DNA from 2 places in the Methylobacterium nigriterrae genome. Region 2 is predicted to be linked to the other one. Evidence: predicted binding sites of a transcription regulator. Region 2 holds the regulator's gene; the other holds the start of a gene.

Region 1 (8,201 bases), on a different contig from region 2:
CCTCTAAGCCCAGGCCAGAGGCGCCCTGCTTAGCCGTGCTGACCCGGTAGTAGGCAACGAACCTCGTGGTCACGGCTCTCCCGACATTGTCATCGACCTTCATTGACGAGGAAGCTGGGGCGGAAAAGAAGGCGTTGCTGCGGCGCTCAGGAGCTTGACGGCAGCGTCCGCTCATTCCGCCGCGCTCTGACGGCCTCCCCAGCCATCCGGCCCAGGCCCAACGTCCTGGCGATTTCAGCGCGCTGGGCGGAGTAGCTGGGCGCCGCCATGGGGTAGTCCCGGGGCAGACCGTAGCGCTCACGGTAGCTGTAGGGATCGAGACCGTGTTTCGTGAGGTGGCGCTTCAGGCTCTTGTAGGACTTGCCGTCGATGAAGCTGACCAGCGCGTCCGGCGTGATCGATTTACGGATCTGCGTAGGTGTCGGCTTCTCAACCTCGGGCTCGATTGAGGCCGGCCCACTCGCCATTCCGTTCAAGGTTGCATGAACACTGGCGATCAACCCAGGCAGATCGGAAACTGGAATGGAGTTGTTCGAGACGTAAGCCGAGACGATATCCGCTGCGAGGTTGAGGTGCTTATCCTGAGACAGTTCTCCAGCGTTGATCATGCTGAACTCCTCCAGCGTATAAAAACGTATTTCGAATTCAGAACCGCTAGAGCAGATCGCGTTCCCATGAAATCAGATTTTTCCCATAGAGCGGATGCGTACGGCTGGCTGGTTGTACTCTTTCGAATGTCAATTTCTATGTGCAGATTCCCTCGGCGTTTCGACGATTGAGGTAGTGCTCCCTTAATAACGCCGTGATAGCACTCGTGTATGCATGAGCGCCGCAGAGACTTACGCGCACAGACATGCCTTGCCGGCCGCGCGGCCTTCGAGCAAGGCTCTTCAGTAACCGTTGACTGTGTAGTGCAGGCCTTCTCCACCGGCGGAGCGCGTGTCCTGTTTCCGACAGAGACAACGGTACCCAAGCACTTCGACTTGTTCGTCGGTCAGAGTAGCCGTCCCCACAGAGCCCGCGTGATGTGGCGGCACACGAGCGAAGTGGGGGTGACGTTCTTGGAAGGGCGAGCCGCCCCCGAAGTCATGCCGGGTTAGAAGCACGGCGCCGGTCGCGCCCGCAGTGTACGGGTCGCCGGCTCTCGGCTGTTTGCCGCCACCTGCCGAATGGGCGAGGCTGCCCCTCAGCAAGGCCGCCTTCTCAAGCAAGTAGATCGATGCCAGCGGATTTCAGGAGGCGGCCGAGCCATCTTAGCTGCCGCAGCCGTCACATCAGGTGGATCGGCCGATGCGGGCGAGATCAGCCAGACGCTGCAAAGCGGTCTCGACGAATCAGGGAGCCTGCCTTCTCCTTGCCTGAGTTCAACCGGCGCAGCGGCAGTGACCCCGTTGGCTCCATAACGCCCAATCCACGCGCGATCGGCCTCAGTCGGGTAAGGGATTGAACAGAAAATGAAAAAGCCCCAGCACGAGGCCGGGGCGATGCCGAGAGCGGGTGTCTGCGGTAGCGCAGGCCACCTTAGCGGGCCGAGGTATCAACGGCCTCAGCAACGACGCGCCGGGTTGTGGGAGCACGCGCAGTCAGCGCCGGCGTAGTCGTCAGCTCAGAAGCTGGGCGCACGGCTGCGGTGGCGCGGGCCTGCTCACGGTAGAGCGTCGGGGTGACGTTGAGGCGGTCATCCGCCATGGCAGTGCCGGCCAGGATGGCTGACGCAAGAGCAGCGAGAACAAGAGTGCGAATGGTCATGGTGTTAATCCCTATCGAGTTTCAGGGCCTGTGCCCTGCTGTGTGAGAGGGATATGTCTTGCGGTGCGGCATCATTCAAACAGATGCCGTCAATAGTTTGTATCGATTTTATCAATGATGCTGGGCGAGGGCGGCCTCGATGGCTCCGCGCTTCTAAGTAGGCCGGAGCATCGACCTGGGCGCCCCAGACGTTCATCGTGCGGGCGCCTGTTATCTTGCATTCGGAGGCGTGACCATGGACGTGGTCGTGACACCAGTCGGGGCGCCCAAGTCGGCCGACTGCACGTGGCGCCTAGAGGACCAGCTCGGGCGCCCCCTCGGCACGATCCGGCAGACCCCTTCAAACGAGTTCACCATCGTGCCCGACCCCGGATCCCAGCTCGGTGGCCCATATATCCCCTATCCCACCCTCGACGCCGCCATGTGGGCCATCGAGAGGCACCTCGGCGGTGCCTGCGAACTCGTTAGCGATCCGGAACGCTGACGCGATGCCCCTTCTTCCCGAGCGCACTGAGCCTTGTCCGAGCCCTGCGCCAGCCTCGCCTTGCGTGAGGCCAAGCTCGACGCCGTCTTCGTCTACCTCTGGTTGAGCCGGCAGGCGAGCCGATCAACGGATGCGAGTGTTGCAGGTTGCGGCGGTGTTCACACCGTCAGGCTTCGACACGAGTTAGCATCATCCAAGGAGCTGGGGGCCTCAACGCCTTGGACGAAGCGAATATGCACATCGTCCAAATAGACCCAGAACATTCAGACTGGCGTGCGATGGTGCTGGAGAGCGTCTGACACGATATCGGTCGCGTCACATGAGACCGGCAGAAGCTATCGATAGAGAGCTTCTGTGTCACACGGTTATTTGGCATCTCGCCAGAGCGCAGTAACCTCTCGTAGTGCCGTTTCGCCGTCTGCAGCCGAAGTCCCTTCCGATCCGAATGAGCGGATGGATCGGCGCACCACCACGCCGTCCTTCAGAATTGCCCAATCAAAGCGACCGGGCTCGGTCTGGGAGGGAGCAACCCGTAGGGAATGAGGGTTCGGCGTGAAAGTGATCATGTTGAGGATATGGGGTGTCTCGCTCGCATCTACCATGTGGCGTAGTGGACGGCCGGACGTCCGCAGATGGTCCGGCTGACGACGCAGCCGAAGGTCATTGAGATTTCGGAACTCGTGAGATGGCTCCGTCGGTGTGCTTCGCGTCCGGGTGCGTCGTCTTACGAAAGGGGTGGTGCTTCCTCCGTTGTCACCCGAAATTCCGTGAGGGTGTTTGCCCCGAAGGTCAGGGTCAGCGGCACGTCGGCCGCATCGCGTCCGTAGGCAATCAGGATCCGGCCGATGCGGGAGCTGTTGTTGCGCGGATCGAAGGTGTGCCAGCGGCCGCCGAGATAAACCTCCATCCAGGCCGCGAAGTCTCCCGGCGCGTGCGGCAGGGGTAGGCCGATGTCACTGACGTAGCCATTGCAGTAGCGGGTCGGAATGTTGAGGCAACGGCAGAAGGCGATTGCCAGATGCGCGTAGTCGCGGCAGACGCCCTGCTGCTCCTCAAACACGTCGAAGGCGGTGCGGGTCGGGCGCGCGTGCTCGTACCCGAAGGCGATCCGGTCGTGGACATAGTCGCAGATGGCCTGAACCCGGGCCCAGCCGGGGGGCAAGTGCCCGAACAGGTCCCAGGCGATGTTGGAAAGACGGTCGGTCTCGCAGTAGCGGCTGCCAAGGAGGAACAGAATGCAGTCGGAGGGCAGCGTCTCGACGGGGACCTCCCCGGCATCGGGATCCAGCGCGTCGCCACTGCCGTGGTCGCGTACCACCGTGTCAGTTTTCAGGGTGAAGCGGCCAGCTGGGGCGACCATGCGATTGCACCAGTTGCCGAAGCTGTCGCGGTAGCCGTCGAGGGGGACCGAGGGGCTGGTGATCAGGTAGTCCGGCCGCTCCAGATCAGAGAAGCGCGAGGCGTGGACGTTGAGCGTCGCGATGACGGGGGTGGGTCGGGGGAAGTCGTAGGTCATCTCGCAGCCGACAAGAATGCGCATGAGGTCTCTCCAGAGAATTGGCGCGAGGCTTGTTTCCAAGCATCCGCGAGAGACAAGTCGAGCGCGGGCAGGCGAGCCACATTGGAAACAACGTGGCTCCAGGCGTAGCATGAATGCGCAGTGACCTGTCGAGTTGGTCCCAGAATGATCGGATGGCGGTCGGGACAATGATCGTTAGCACTCTGGCTCCACGAGTGCTAAGGTCATCAGGAAGCGACCATGTGGACTGTCGGATACCCGCCCGTCCTAACACGGCGGCGTCGCCAATGGCCCAAGTTCTCGCGCCGCTGTTTGATCGGAGCCCATCATGAAGTTTCGTCCATTGCACGACCGCGTCGTCGTCCGTCGTATTGAGGGTGAGGAGAAGACGAAGGGCGGCATCATCATTCCGGACACCGCCAAGGAGAAGCCGCAGGAAGGCGAGATCGTCGCCGTCGGGCCTGGGGCCCGCGACGAGGCTGGGCGGGTCAACGCGCTCGACGTCAAGGCTGGCGACCGGGTCCTGTTCGGCAAGTGGTCCGGCACCGAGGTCAAGATCGACGGCCAGGACCTGTTGATCATGAAGGAATCCGACATCATGGGCGTCGTCGCTTAGCACGCGGCAGCCCTCACACATTCCCGATCCGCCCTTCGAGGCCGCCCATACCGGGGTGCCTTGGGGCAAGAGCCGACCACAAAGGATCCGACCTCATGGCAGCCAAAGATGTCCGCTTCTCGTCCGATGCCCGCGAGAAGATGCTGAAGGGCGTCGAACTCCTCGCCAACGCGGTGAAGGTGACCCTCGGCCCCAAGGGCCGCAACGTCGTGATCGAGAAGAGCTTCGGGGCGCCGCGCATCACCAAGGACGGCGTCACCGTCGCCAAGGAGATCGAGCTCGCCGACAAGTTCGAGAACATGGGTGCCCAGATGGTGCGCGAAGTGGCCTCGAAATCGAGTGATCTCGCGGGCGACGGCACGACGACCGCCACCGTCCTGGCCGCCTCGATCGTGCGCGAGGGCGCGAAGTATGTCGCGGCCGGCATGAACCCGATGGACCTGAAGCGCGGCATCGACCTGGCGGTCGCGGCTGCGGTGAAGGACATCGAGGGCCGTGCGCGCAAGGTCGCCTCCTCGGAAGAGATCGCCCAAGTCGGCACCATCTCGGCCAATGGCGACAAGGAGATCGGCGACATGATCGCCCACGCCATGCAGAAGGTGGGCAACGAGGGCGTGATCACGGCCGAGGAAGCCAAGACTGCCGTGACCGAGCTCGACGTGGTCGAGGGCATGCAGTTCGACCGCGGCTATCTCTCGCCCTACTTCATCACCAATGCCGAGAAGATGATCGCCGACCTCGACGATCCCTACATTCTCATCCACGAGAAGAAGCTCTCCTCGCTGCAGGCGCTCCTTCCCATCCTCGAGGCGGTGGTTCAGACCGGCAAGCCGCTCCTGATCATCGCCGAGGACATCGAGGGCGAGGCGCTGGCCACGCTCGTGGTGAACAAGCTGCGGGGCGGCCTCAAGGTCGCGGCCGTGAAGGCGCCGGGCTTCGGCGATCGCCGCAAGGCCATGCTCGAGGACATCGCGGTCCTGACGCAGGGCCAGATGATCGCCGAGGATCTCGGGATCAAGCTCGAGAACGTGACCATCGAGATGCTCGGCCGCGCCAAGCGGGTGCGCATCGAGAAGGAGAACACCACGATCATCGACGGCGCCGGCGAGAAGTCGGACATCGAGGCCCGCGTCGGGCAGATCAAGGCGCAGATCGAGGAGACCACCTCGGACTACGACCGCGAGAAGCTGCAGGAGCGCTTGGCCAAGCTCGCGGGCGGCGTCGCGGTGATCCGCGTCGGCGGTTCGACCGAGATCGAGGTCAAGGAGAAGAAGGACCGCGTCGAGGATGCGCTTCACGCCACCCGCGCGGCGGTCGAGGAGGGCATCGTGCCGGGCGGCGGCACGGCGCTGCTGCGTGCCCGGGCCGCGGTCGCCGAACTCAAGAGCGACAACCCGGACGTGCAGGCCGGCATCAAGATCGTCCTGAAAGCGCTTGAGGCTCCAATCCGTCAGATTGCGGAAAACTCCGGTGTGGAGGGCTCGATCGTGGTCGGCAAGATCACCGACAATGAAGGCTCCGAGACCTACGGCTTCAACGCCCAGACCGAGGAGTACGTCGATCTGCTCCAGGCCGGCATCGTCGATCCGGCCAAGGTCGTTCGGTCGGCGCTGCAGGGTGCGGCCTCGGTCGCCGGCCTCCTCGTCACCACCGAGGCGATGATCGCCGACGCTCCAAAGAAGGACAGCGGCACTCCGGCGATGCCGGGCGGCGGCATGGACTTCTGATCCTTCAAATTTGGATGAAGACCCGATTGGGCCGCCAAATGGCGGCCCCTTTACTTATTATTCGGCGATTTTATTGCAGCTCCAACCATGCCCTTCGTTGATGGCGCGGCTGCAATTGTCTTCGGTACCAGCTTTTTCGGCTTCTTAGCTTCGCGGTTTCCGTGCTTCTTTTCCGTAGCTATGAGGGCCTCTTCTTCGGAAGGTTGCATCATCGCATGCTGCGCCTTTTACGTGTCCAGTCCAGAAAAGCCGCGCAGCACTGGCGCTGCGGGCGATAAGGGGAGTTATGGCCTCCTACAATGCCCGTGCTCACTGCAGACCGGCACCGACGCGCTCAGGAATTGTAGGTGACGAGAGCGGTCACTCGCGCGCCGTGCTCGCGGACGAGTGCCTCCGCCTCCGCATCGCTCGCTGTGGCGTTCTCGGAGCCGGAGTACGGAATTTCGTAAACGTCGTAGCTCGCAGCATCGCTATCCAATTTGACGTAGCCGAAGTCACGAGTACCGCGACCGAGCTTGCGGTCGAGCAGGCACACCCCGTCCGCAGGTCAAACCACTTTTCCCGTTGCGCCAAGACGAGCCGTCTCGCCATAGACGCGGCCTGTACTCCTCCCGATTACGAAGAAGCCTGCCATTCCAATCCGTCTCAGAGGCCCCACTAAGTGCCAACGACTGGAGATTGGTTTCGTGCTCAGATGGCATAGAGCTGAGCCCAGCGAGCTCTCAACCTGGTCCCGCATCACCGCTTCTCGGGCCGCGCCAGCAGGATCGCGGTGCGTACAGCAGAGCGTTTCAGTTCGGAGCTGGCTCCTGCCCTGGCGAAGGTTAGTTGCGCGAAGCTGCTTGCCTCAATAGCAGCGTGGGGGTTCAGGCTGTAGCTGCCTCCCAGCTCAACCCTCTCGATCTCTGGATCGGCCTCGAACGCATCAAGCGCCGACTGCAGGTCCTCCTCAGTGATCACGTGAGCTTTGACAAGCTGACTCGTCGTCGGGTTGATGCTCATGTCCTAAAGATAAAAGCTGCCCCGCGTCTCGCAGAAGATGCCAGCTAGACCTACCAAGCTGGCACCAAACTCGCGAGTTGGTTGATGACGATCCTGCGCAAGACCTACCAGCTGCTACGGTTCGTGCCAGTGACCCACATCCCTTACCGCAAACCCTCAGAACGAAGCTGCTGCAGCATGTGCTCTGTACCTTGCCGGACTACACTGTCGTTCATCTCAACGATTGCCGCGTCCATAGCTCTTCCCTCTCGCAGAGAAGCAACGCGCGAACCGGAGTGTTCACCCCGTCGCTAAATCATCCGGTTGCGCTTTGGTGGGCCGCGTTGCGAGACGATGACGGACCTTCGATCATGCCCACTGCGCGTCAGCAATATCGACCGCAATGCCCCGTCTCCGAAGCACGCTGGTCACCCGCAGGCTCATCTCACGGGTCAGTCCATTCACCCGCATGTGTACCGTGCTGCCGCGCGCCGTACCGGTAACCCAGAGCCGGTAGAGCAAGCCTTCAGCGCGGAATGGCGACAGAAGGCGCTCCGACCCGGCGCAGACCACCTCGTTATTCATGGTGATGAGTGCTGCGTTCATGCCGGCCTCCATAGCCCTAACGAAGGACTAACGCACAGAGCGTGGCCTTTGTCCGGGTTATCCTGCCAAGAGCGGCCGTCAATCACTCAACGTGATGAACAGATCGTAAAGTGAGCTCTCGGTTCCCTTGAGTCCCGCAGCCGCAAGCGCATTCGCATTCTCGACGGCACTGGACGACTTCGGGGCAGGCTGTGCAGGTCTCAACCTGTTGGCGAGCTTCCAGCCCGACTTCATCAAGATCGATATGGACCTAATCCGGGCCTGTCGCGAAGTTTTTGAGGTTCACGGCTCGTTAGGCATACGGGCCGAGGTTGCCGCCTCCGATCCCGGAGGCCGCCCATGATCCTCAGCGCCATCGCCGCCAAGCTGAAGCACCGCTCGAAGGGCGACTTCAGGGGCCGGCATTTCGAGGCGGCGCTGATCGTGCAGGCCGTCTCCTGGTACTTGCGCTACGCGCTCAGCTACCGCGACATCGAGGAGATGCTGCTGGAGCGCGGCCTGGAGGTCGACCACTCCACG
Region 2 (8,201 bases):
GGCGTTCCGCCGCCGAGGAACACGCTCGACACGCGCCGCCCCCTGGTGCGGGCCGCGGCGTGCGCGATCTCCGTCCGGAAGGCGCTGAGGTAGCGCGCCTCGTCGACGGGCGCGCGGCGCACGTGGCTGTTGAAGTCGCAGTACGGGCATTTCGAGGCGCAGAACGGCCAGTGCAGGTAGACGCCGAAGCCGACGTCGCGGGTCGGGTGCTCAGGAACCATGATGCCGCCGGGGGCGATCTCCGCTGTGTTGGTCTGCGCGCTCGCGCGCCGCAACGCTCCTCCCCCGCAGATCTCGGGCCTTTCCGGGATCTGCCCTTGCCGGCCCGGATCGGGCAGGCCCGGTCCGGGTGGGGAGGCGTTGCAGGTGGGGGTGGTGCCGGAAAGACCTCAGCGGTGGCTTCAGCACCGCCCCACCCCTGACCCCTCCCCGCGAGGGGGAGGGGAAACGCGTCGTGTTTCAGAAGCCTGTTCTTGCTCTCGCGATGTGACCGTGCAAGCCACGCCCCCTCACGGCCGCCGCAGGCAGGCCCCGGCGAGCCTCACGAAGGCCCGCGCCCGGTGCGAGAGCGCGTTGCCGCTCCGCCAGTCGACGCCGTGCTTCTCCTCCGACGAGATCTCCCCGAAGGTCCGCTCGAACCCGTCGGGGCGGAACATCGGATCGTAGCCGAACCCGGCGGTCCCGCGCGGCTCGACGAGGTCGCCGAAGACGCGGCCCTCGAACAGCTCGGTGTGTCCGTCCGGCCAGGCGAGCACCAGGGCCGAGACGAAGTGGGCTCGCCGGTCCGTCGCGCCCCGGCGGTCGAGCTCGGCCGCGACCCGCGCCATGGCGGCGGAGAAATCCTTCGCCGCGCCCGCCCAGCGGGCGGAGAACAGTCCCGGCGCACCGTCCAGCGCATCGACGCAGATGCCGGAATCGTCCGCGAAGGCGGGCAGGCCCGAGGCCCTGGCGGCCGCGAGCGCCTTGATGGCCGCGTTCTCCGAGAACATCGTGCCGGTCTCCTCGGGCTCGGGCAGCCCGAGCTCGCTGGCCGAGACGGCCTCGACGCCGAAGGGGGCGAGGAGCTCGCGCATCTCCGCGAGCTTGCCGGCATTGTGGGTCGCGATGACGACCCGCCCGGTCAGGATGCGGTGGCTCACGCGATCACCTGCTTCTGCAGGGCCACGAGCTGCTCGACGCCGCCCTTGGCGAGGCGCAGCAGCTCGAGGAGCTCGGCCTCCGTGAACGGGACGCCCTCGGCGGTGCCCTGCACCTCGACGAGCCCGCCCGAGCCCGTGATCACGAAGTTGGCGTCGGTCTCGGCCGCCGAATCCTCGGCGTAGTCGAGGTCGAGCACGGGGCTGCCCTTGTAGATGCCGCAGGAGATCGCGGCGACGTGCTCGCGCAGGGGATCGACCGAGATGATCGAGCGGGCGCGCATCCACGCGAAGCAATCGTGCAGCGCCACCCAGGCGCCCGTGATCGCGGCCGTGCGGGTGCCGCCATCGGCCTGCAGCACGTCGCAATCGACCGTGATCTGGCGCTCGCCGATGGCCGGCAGGTTGGTGACGGCGCGGAGCGAGCGGCCGATCAGGCGCTGGATCTCCTGGGTGCGGCCCGAGGGCTTGCCGGAATTGACCTCGCGCCGGGTGCGCTCGTGCGTGGCGCGGGGCAGCATGGAATATTCGGCCGTGACCCAACCCTTGCCGGAGCCGCGCAGCCACGGCGGGCCCCTCTCTTCGAGTGAGGCCGTGCACAGGACCTTGGTCTCGCCGAACGTGACGAGGCAGGAGCCCTCGGCGTAGCGCGCCACCGCGCGCTCGAGCGTGACCTTGCGCAACTCGTCCGGTGCGCGCTTCGAGGGCCGCATCGCCACTCTCCCTGTCGGATGCCAGGGCCCGGCTCTTAGGCCGATGGTGCGGGGGCGGCAACCCGCGCCACGACCGGGCTTCGATGCGACGCACCCCGCCGCTCCCGTCGGCGCCCGGAGCGTCCCGGACGGGAGAGGCGCCGCCGCGCGCCACGAGCCGATTGATCCGAACCCGCGAGGGGGACACAATCGGCGCCCAGGATCAGTGACCGTGACAGAACCGCCCCGTACCCTCTCCGCCCCGCATCAGTTCCAGGCGCTCGCCGCCCTCAACGACCGCGCCCGCGAGATCTTCCGACAGATCGTCGAGAGCTATCTCTCGACCGGCGAGCCCGTCGGTTCGCGCAACCTCGCGCGCATCCTGCCGATGACGCTCTCGCCGGCCTCGATCCGCAACGTGATGGCGGATCTCGAGCATTCCGGCCTGATCTACGCGCCGCACACCTCGGCCGGGCGTCTGCCCACCGAGCAGGGCCTGCGCTTCTTCGTGGACGCGATGCTCGAGCTCGGCGATGTCGGCCGCGAGGAGCAGGAGCGCATCGAGGCGCAGATGCGCGCCGCCGCCTCCCGCCACACCTTCGACTCCGCGCTCGCCGAAGCCTCCACGCTCCTGTCCGGCATCTCGCGGGGCGCGGGCGTCGTCGTCACCACCAAGACGAACGTGCAGCTCAAGCACATCGAGTTCGTGCGCCTCGACGTGAGCCGCGCCCTCGTGGTCCTCGTCTCGGACGACGGCTCGGTGGAGAACCGCCTGCTCGACCTGCCGCCGGGCCTGCCCGCGAGCGCCCTGCAGGAAGCCTCGAACTACCTCAATGCCCGTCTCCAGCAGGGCCGCACCCTCGGGACCCTGCGCGCCGAGATCGAGGCCAACCGGCAGGCGATGAAGCGCGAGCTCGACGCGATCACGGAGCGCCTCGTCGATGCGGGGCTCGCCACCACGGTCGGTCCCTCGGATGCGCGCCAGCTCATCGTGCGGGGGCAGGCGAACCTCCTCGACGACCTGCGGGCCGTCGACGATCTCGAGCGCATCCGCCTGCTCTTCAACGATCTCGAGACCCAGAAGGACGTGATCGAGCTCCTCGCCCGCGCCGAGGGCGGCGAGGGGGTCCGCATCTTCATCGGCTCGGAGAACAAGCTGTTCTCGCTCTCGGGCTCATCGATGATCGCCGCGCCGTTCCGGGACGGCTCGCAGCAGATCGTCGGCGTCGTCGGGGTGATCGGGCCGACGCGGCTCAACTATGCCCGCATCGTGCCGATGGTGGACTACACCGCCCGCGTGGTCTCGCGCCTGCTCGAGGGCGGGCGTTGAAGGCGAGAGGGGCGGCGCCGCGCGGCACCGCCCCTCCCCTCCCCTCAGCAGAGGGCTTGCCCGGCTTCAGGCCGGGATCACGTCCACGATCTCGTAGGTGTCCGGATCGATGATGACGATGTCGTCCTCGACCAGGATGAACTGCAGGCCGCGATAGGCCGGCACCAGGGTGAGGATCGCCGGCGGCAGCGCGTGCAGGGTCACCGAGCGCGGGATCGCCGTGCCGACGCTGAGCCGGAAGTTCACGTTGCGCACCGGCGAGACGCCGACCCGGGTGATCGACTGCCGGAACTCGGTGCGCTGGCGCGTGTCCAGGCGGTTGGCGGCGCCCCGCGCCTCGACATGGCCCGCGCCGCCGCGCTCGCCGCGCTCTGCGCCTCCGCGCTCGTTGCGGTCACCGCGCGCGCCGCGCTCTGCGCCTCCCCGCTCCGCGCCCCCCCGCTCTGCGCCTCCGCGCTCGTTGCGGTCGCCGCGCTCGGCGCCGCCCCGTTCGCCCGCGCGCCCGCCGGTCTCGGGGGCGCGCTGGGCCGCGCCGCCCTCCTCGCGGCCGCCGCGCTGGCCGGCCTGTCCGGGCTCGCGGGCCGCGCCGCCCTGCCCCGCCCCGCCCGGCGCGCGCTCGGCGCCGCCCGCACCCTCCGCGCCGCCGCGCGTGCCGGCGCCGCCACCCTCGCCGCCGCGCATGCCGCCACCCCCGGCTCCCGCGCCGCCGCCCGCTCCCGCGCCGCCGCCCGCTCCCATTCCGGCCCCGCCGGCCCCGCCTCCGGCGCCGCCCGCGCCGCCTCCACCCGCGCCCTGCTGCGCGAAGGCCGTCGCGGCACCTGCCACCAAGAGGGCGGCCGTCATCGTGCTCCGAACGAGCTTGTTCATGGCGTGTGTCCCTGTCCCGTTTCCGTCGGCGGGACCCAACCGGCCCCGGCTCGGGCCCGCAACGAGGAAGGATCTGAAACCGTTCCGTGCACCGACGAAAACGCTGCAATCGAAGCGCGATAACCGCGCGGGCGGACCCCCCGGCCGCACCCGGCGTTGTCGCCGAACCGGCCCGCTTCGGGCCGGCCGAAGCGGAAGCCGCATGAGCCGGATCACCACCCGAACGATCGAGGCGAACGGCCTCCGCTTCGCCCTGGACGAGGCCGGAACCGGGCCGGACGTCGCGCTCTGCCTGCACGGATTCCCGGAGAGCCGGATCTCCTGGCGCCATCAGCTGCCCCGTCTCGCGAATCTCGGCTGGCACGCGGTGGCGCCCGACATGCGCGGTTACGGCGAGAGCAGCCGCCCGGCGCGCCGCGACGCCTACCGCATCGGGAACCTCGTCGAGGATGCGGCCGCCCTGTTCGACGCGCTCGGCGCGCGCCGCCGCCTCCTCGTCGGGCACGATTGGGGCGCGCTCGTCGCCTGGAGCTTCGCGATCGGCCGGCGCCTTCCTCTCGACGGCCTCGTGGTGATGAACGTGCCGCATCCGGAGGTCTACCGGCGGGTGCTGCGGAGCTCCTGGCGCCAGCGCGCCCGCTCCTGGTACGTGGCGTTCTTCCAGATTCCCGGCCTGCCCGAATGGCTCCTCACCCGGAACCGCGCCGGCATCCTGGCCAGCGCCTTCACCCGCACGGCCAACGACGCGCGCACCTTCCCGCCGGGCATCCTCGAACGCTACCGCGCCAACGCGCTGCGGCCCGGCGCGATGACGGCGATGATCGACTATTACCGGGCCAATCTGCGCGGGTTCGGCGAGCCGGACCGGAGCCCGCGCATCGCGGTGCCGGTCCTGATGGTGTGGGGCGAGGACGACGTCGCCCTCGACCTCGCCCTGACGGAGGGCTACGCCGCCTATGTCAGCGACTTCACCCTGCGGCGCCTGCCCGGCGTGTCGCACTGGGTGCAGCAGGAGGCGCCGGAGGCGGTCAACGCGGCGCTCGCCGCGTGGCTCGCCGGCCGCGGCCTCGCGGCCGAGGCCCCGGGCCCCGGTGACAGATCCGGTCCCGTCATCCCCTAACTCCGCGCTCGGCCTTGTTCACCTCACCGTGAGGGGGCTAAGTCCGGTCTTCGAGAGCGGCCACGAGGCCGACAGACAGGTTCAGGGGAACGCCATGTCCGACTCGATCGGGATCGCACCGTCCGCCCAGGACGAGGCGGCAGACCGGCGCCGACGCATCATGGCGATCGTCGGCTCGTCCTCGGGCAACCTGGTCGAGTGGTACGACTTCTACTGCTACGCCTTCTTCGCCCTCTACTTCGCGCCCGCCTTCTTCCCGAAGGGCGACAGCACCAGCCAGCTCCTGCAGACCGCCGGCATCTTCGCGGTCGGCTTCTTCATGCGGCCGATCGGCGGCTGGCTGTTCGGGCGCATCGCCGACCGGCTCGGGCGGCGCACCTCGATGGTGATCTCGGTGCTGATGATGTGCGCGGGCTCGCTCGCCATCGGCGTGCTGCCGACCTACGAGACGGTCGGCACGGCGGCCCCGGTCCTGCTGCTCCTCGCCCGCATGGTCCAGGGCGTCTCGGTCGGCGGCGAGTACGGCACCAGCGCCACCTACATGAGCGAGGTGGCGGTGAAGGGGAAGCGCGGCTTCTACGCCTCGTTCCAGTACGTGACGCTGATCGGCGGGCAGCTGCTCGCCTCGCTCGTCCTCGTCTCGCTGCAGGCGATCCTCTCCGCGGACGAGCTCAGGGCCTTCGGCTGGCGCATCCCGTTCTTCATCGGCGCGCTCGCGGCGGTGGTGGCGCTCTACCTGCGGCGCTCGCTCGCCGAGACGGTGGTGCATGGCGGCGACCGCGAGCAGGCCGGCACCTTCGGCGAGCTCGCCAAGCACTGGCGCGCCTTCTGCGTGGTGCTCGCCTACACGGCCGGCGGGTCGCTCAGCTTCTACACCTTCACGACCTACATGCAGAAATACCTCGTCAACACCGCGCAGATGGAGAAGACCACCGCCTCGCAGGTGATGACCCTCGTGCTGCTCGTCTACATGCTGATCCAGCCGATCTTCGGGGCGCTCTCGGACAGGATCGGCCGCAAGGCCAACATGCTGCTCTACAGCGGGCTGGGCACCCTGATGGTGGTGCCGCTGATGACGATGCTGGGCTCCAACAAGGACCCCGTCCTCGCCTTCGCGCTGATCACGCTCGGCCTCGTGGTGATCAGCTTCTACACGGGCATCAGCGGCATCGTGAAGGCGGAGCTGTTCCCCACCACGGTGCGGGCGCTCGGCGTCGGCCTCTCCTACGCGCTCGCCAACGCCACCTTCGGGGGCACGGCCGAGTACGTCGCCCTCTGGTTCAAGGATGCCGGCAACGAGCCGGCCTTCTTCTGGTACGTCACCGTGATGCTGGCCATCGCCTTCGTGGCCTCGGTGATCATGCCGAACCCGAAGAAGCACGGCTATCTCGACGGCGCCGGCACCGTCGAGGAGGCGCTCGGCGCCAAGCCCAGGCTCGCGCCCGCCTGATCAGGGAGGCGTCCCCGCCCCGCGAGGGCGCGCGCCCTACTTGATCACCGCGCAGGCGATGCGCGGGCCCGCGCCGCCGATCGGCTGGGTCGAATGGTCGTCGGGGTTGGCGTGGATGATCAGCGCCGAGCCGTCGCCGTCCCTCAGGCCGCCCTCGCCGGTGAGCGGCGTCTCGCTCGAGACCTCCGCGTTCACCGAGCCGTCCTGGCCGGCGAAGACGTTCGGCAGGTCGCCCTCGTCCGGCCCGTCGGGGTTGAGGAGCCCGTGCTTGCTCTGGTCGTGGTTCACGTGGGCCTTCGACTTCTCGAACTTCTCGGTGTCCGTGCAGTCGCCCACCGCGTGGAAGTGGATGCCGTGCCAGCCGGGCGGCAGGCCGCCGGCCTTGATGGCGAGACGCATCACCAGCGCGTTGGCGCCGTCCCGGATCGCGATCGTGCCGATCGGCTCGCCCTTGGTGTTCCGGATCTCACTCTCGAAGGTCTGGGGCGCGGCGGGGGCGGCGGGGGTCTCGGCCGGCTGGGCCAGGGCGACGGTCGCGGCGGCGGGCACGCTCGCGAGAAGCGCGAGAAACGGCAAAAGGCGTGTCATGTGATGGCTCTCCTCTCCACGCTGGGCTAGTTAGGCGCGCGCGCCGCCCTTCGACAGGGCTTGACCGTAAACGATCCGCGGAGACTTCCGAACGACATGAATCGGGACCGGCCCCGCGCCGACCGGCTCCTGGTGGAGCGGGGCTTCTACGAGAGCCGGGCGCGGGCCCAGGCCGCCATCGCGGCCGGGCTCGTCACGGCCGACGGCCGCGCGGTGGCGCGCGCCTCGGACGCGCTCGCGCCCGACGCCGTGATCGAGGCGCGCCAGCCCCATCCCTTCGTCTCCCGGGGCGGCCTCAAGCTCGCCGCGGCCCTCGACGCCTTCGCGCTCGATCCGCGCGGCCGGATCTGCCTCGACGTCGGCGCCTCGACGGGCGGCTTCACCGACGCGCTGCTCCGGCGCGGCGCGGCCCATGTCTACGCCGTCGATGTCGGGCGCGGCCAGCTGCATCCCTCGCTGCGGGCGGACCCGCGGGTGACGAGCCTCGAGGGCACGGATGCCCGCAGCCTCGACCGCGCGGCGATCCCGCGGCCGCCGGGCCTCGCGGTAATCGACGTGAGCTTCATCTCGCTCCGCCTCGTGCTGCCGGCGCTGCCGCCGCTCCTGGCGCCGGGCGCCCCCCTGGCGGCCCTGATCAAGCCGCAGTTCGAGGCCGGGCGGGACCGGGTCGGGCGCGGCGGGCTCGTGCGCGACGCCGGCATCCACGCCGAGGTCTGCGAGGCGGTCCGCGCCTGCCTGGAGGGGCTCGCCTTCGCCGTCCTGGGCCTCGTGCCCTCCCCGGTCGAGGGCGGCGACGGCAACCGCGAATTCCTGATCGGTGCCACCGCCCCGGTCGAACCCGGACAGACCCATGGTTGAGACCGACACCGTCACGATCCGCCGCCTCGGTGCGCGGGGGGACGGCATCGCGGAGGACGGCACGCCGGTTTCCGGCGCGCTGCCCGGCGAGCGCGTCGCGATCACCCGCGCCGGCAGCCGCGGCGACCTCGTCGCCGTGGAGGAGCCCTCCCTCGACCGC

What was found. Region 2 encodes HrcA, which represses chaperone genes, less so after heat shock. Its sites were predicted from a motif close to GTTAGCACTCNCNNNNNGNGAGTGCTAAC; they were not measured.
Region 1: groES (co-chaperone GroES) is a predicted target of HrcA. The motif match lies at 3,947-3,975, and genes of this name have one in related genera.

The regions. Positions count from the first base shown of each region.
Region 1 covers NZ_JBAWTG010000151.1:1,158-9,358, forward strand. Annotated here, with positions in the region: gene WDW90_RS31835 (Ros/MucR family transcriptional regulator) at 147-608, opposite strand; gene WDW90_RS40955 (PilZ domain-containing protein) at 819-1,100, shown strand; gene WDW90_RS31840 (hypothetical protein) at 1,522-1,749, opposite strand; gene WDW90_RS31845 (hypothetical protein) at 1,985-2,233, shown strand; gene WDW90_RS31850 (transglutaminase-like domain-containing protein) at 2,958-3,773, opposite strand; gene groES (co-chaperone GroES) at 4,081-4,368, shown strand; gene groL (chaperonin GroEL) at 4,464-6,095, shown strand; gene WDW90_RS31865 (hypothetical protein) at 6,430-6,630, opposite strand; gene WDW90_RS31870 (hypothetical protein) at 6,834-7,097, opposite strand; gene WDW90_RS31875 (hypothetical protein) at 7,446-7,682, opposite strand; partial or broken gene WDW90_RS31880 (EAL domain-containing protein) at 7,840-7,941, shown strand; gene WDW90_RS31885 (IS6 family transposase) at 8,022-8,201, shown strand, end outside.
Region 2 covers NZ_JBAWTG010000001.1:130,994-139,194, reverse strand. Annotated here, with positions in the region: gene hemW (radical SAM family heme chaperone HemW) at 1-221, opposite strand, end outside; gene rdgB (RdgB/HAM1 family non-canonical purine NTP pyrophosphatase) at 510-1,139, opposite strand; gene rph (ribonuclease PH) at 1,136-1,849, opposite strand; gene hrcA (heat-inducible transcriptional repressor HrcA) at 2,061-3,158, shown strand; gene WDW90_RS00645 (DUF1236 domain-containing protein) at 3,225-4,025, opposite strand; gene WDW90_RS00640 (alpha/beta fold hydrolase) at 4,228-5,145, shown strand; gene WDW90_RS00635 (MFS family transporter) at 5,240-6,595, shown strand; gene WDW90_RS00630 (superoxide dismutase family protein) at 6,632-7,183, opposite strand; gene WDW90_RS00625 (TlyA family RNA methyltransferase) at 7,280-8,041, shown strand; gene WDW90_RS00620 (class I SAM-dependent RNA methyltransferase) at 8,034-8,201, shown strand, end outside.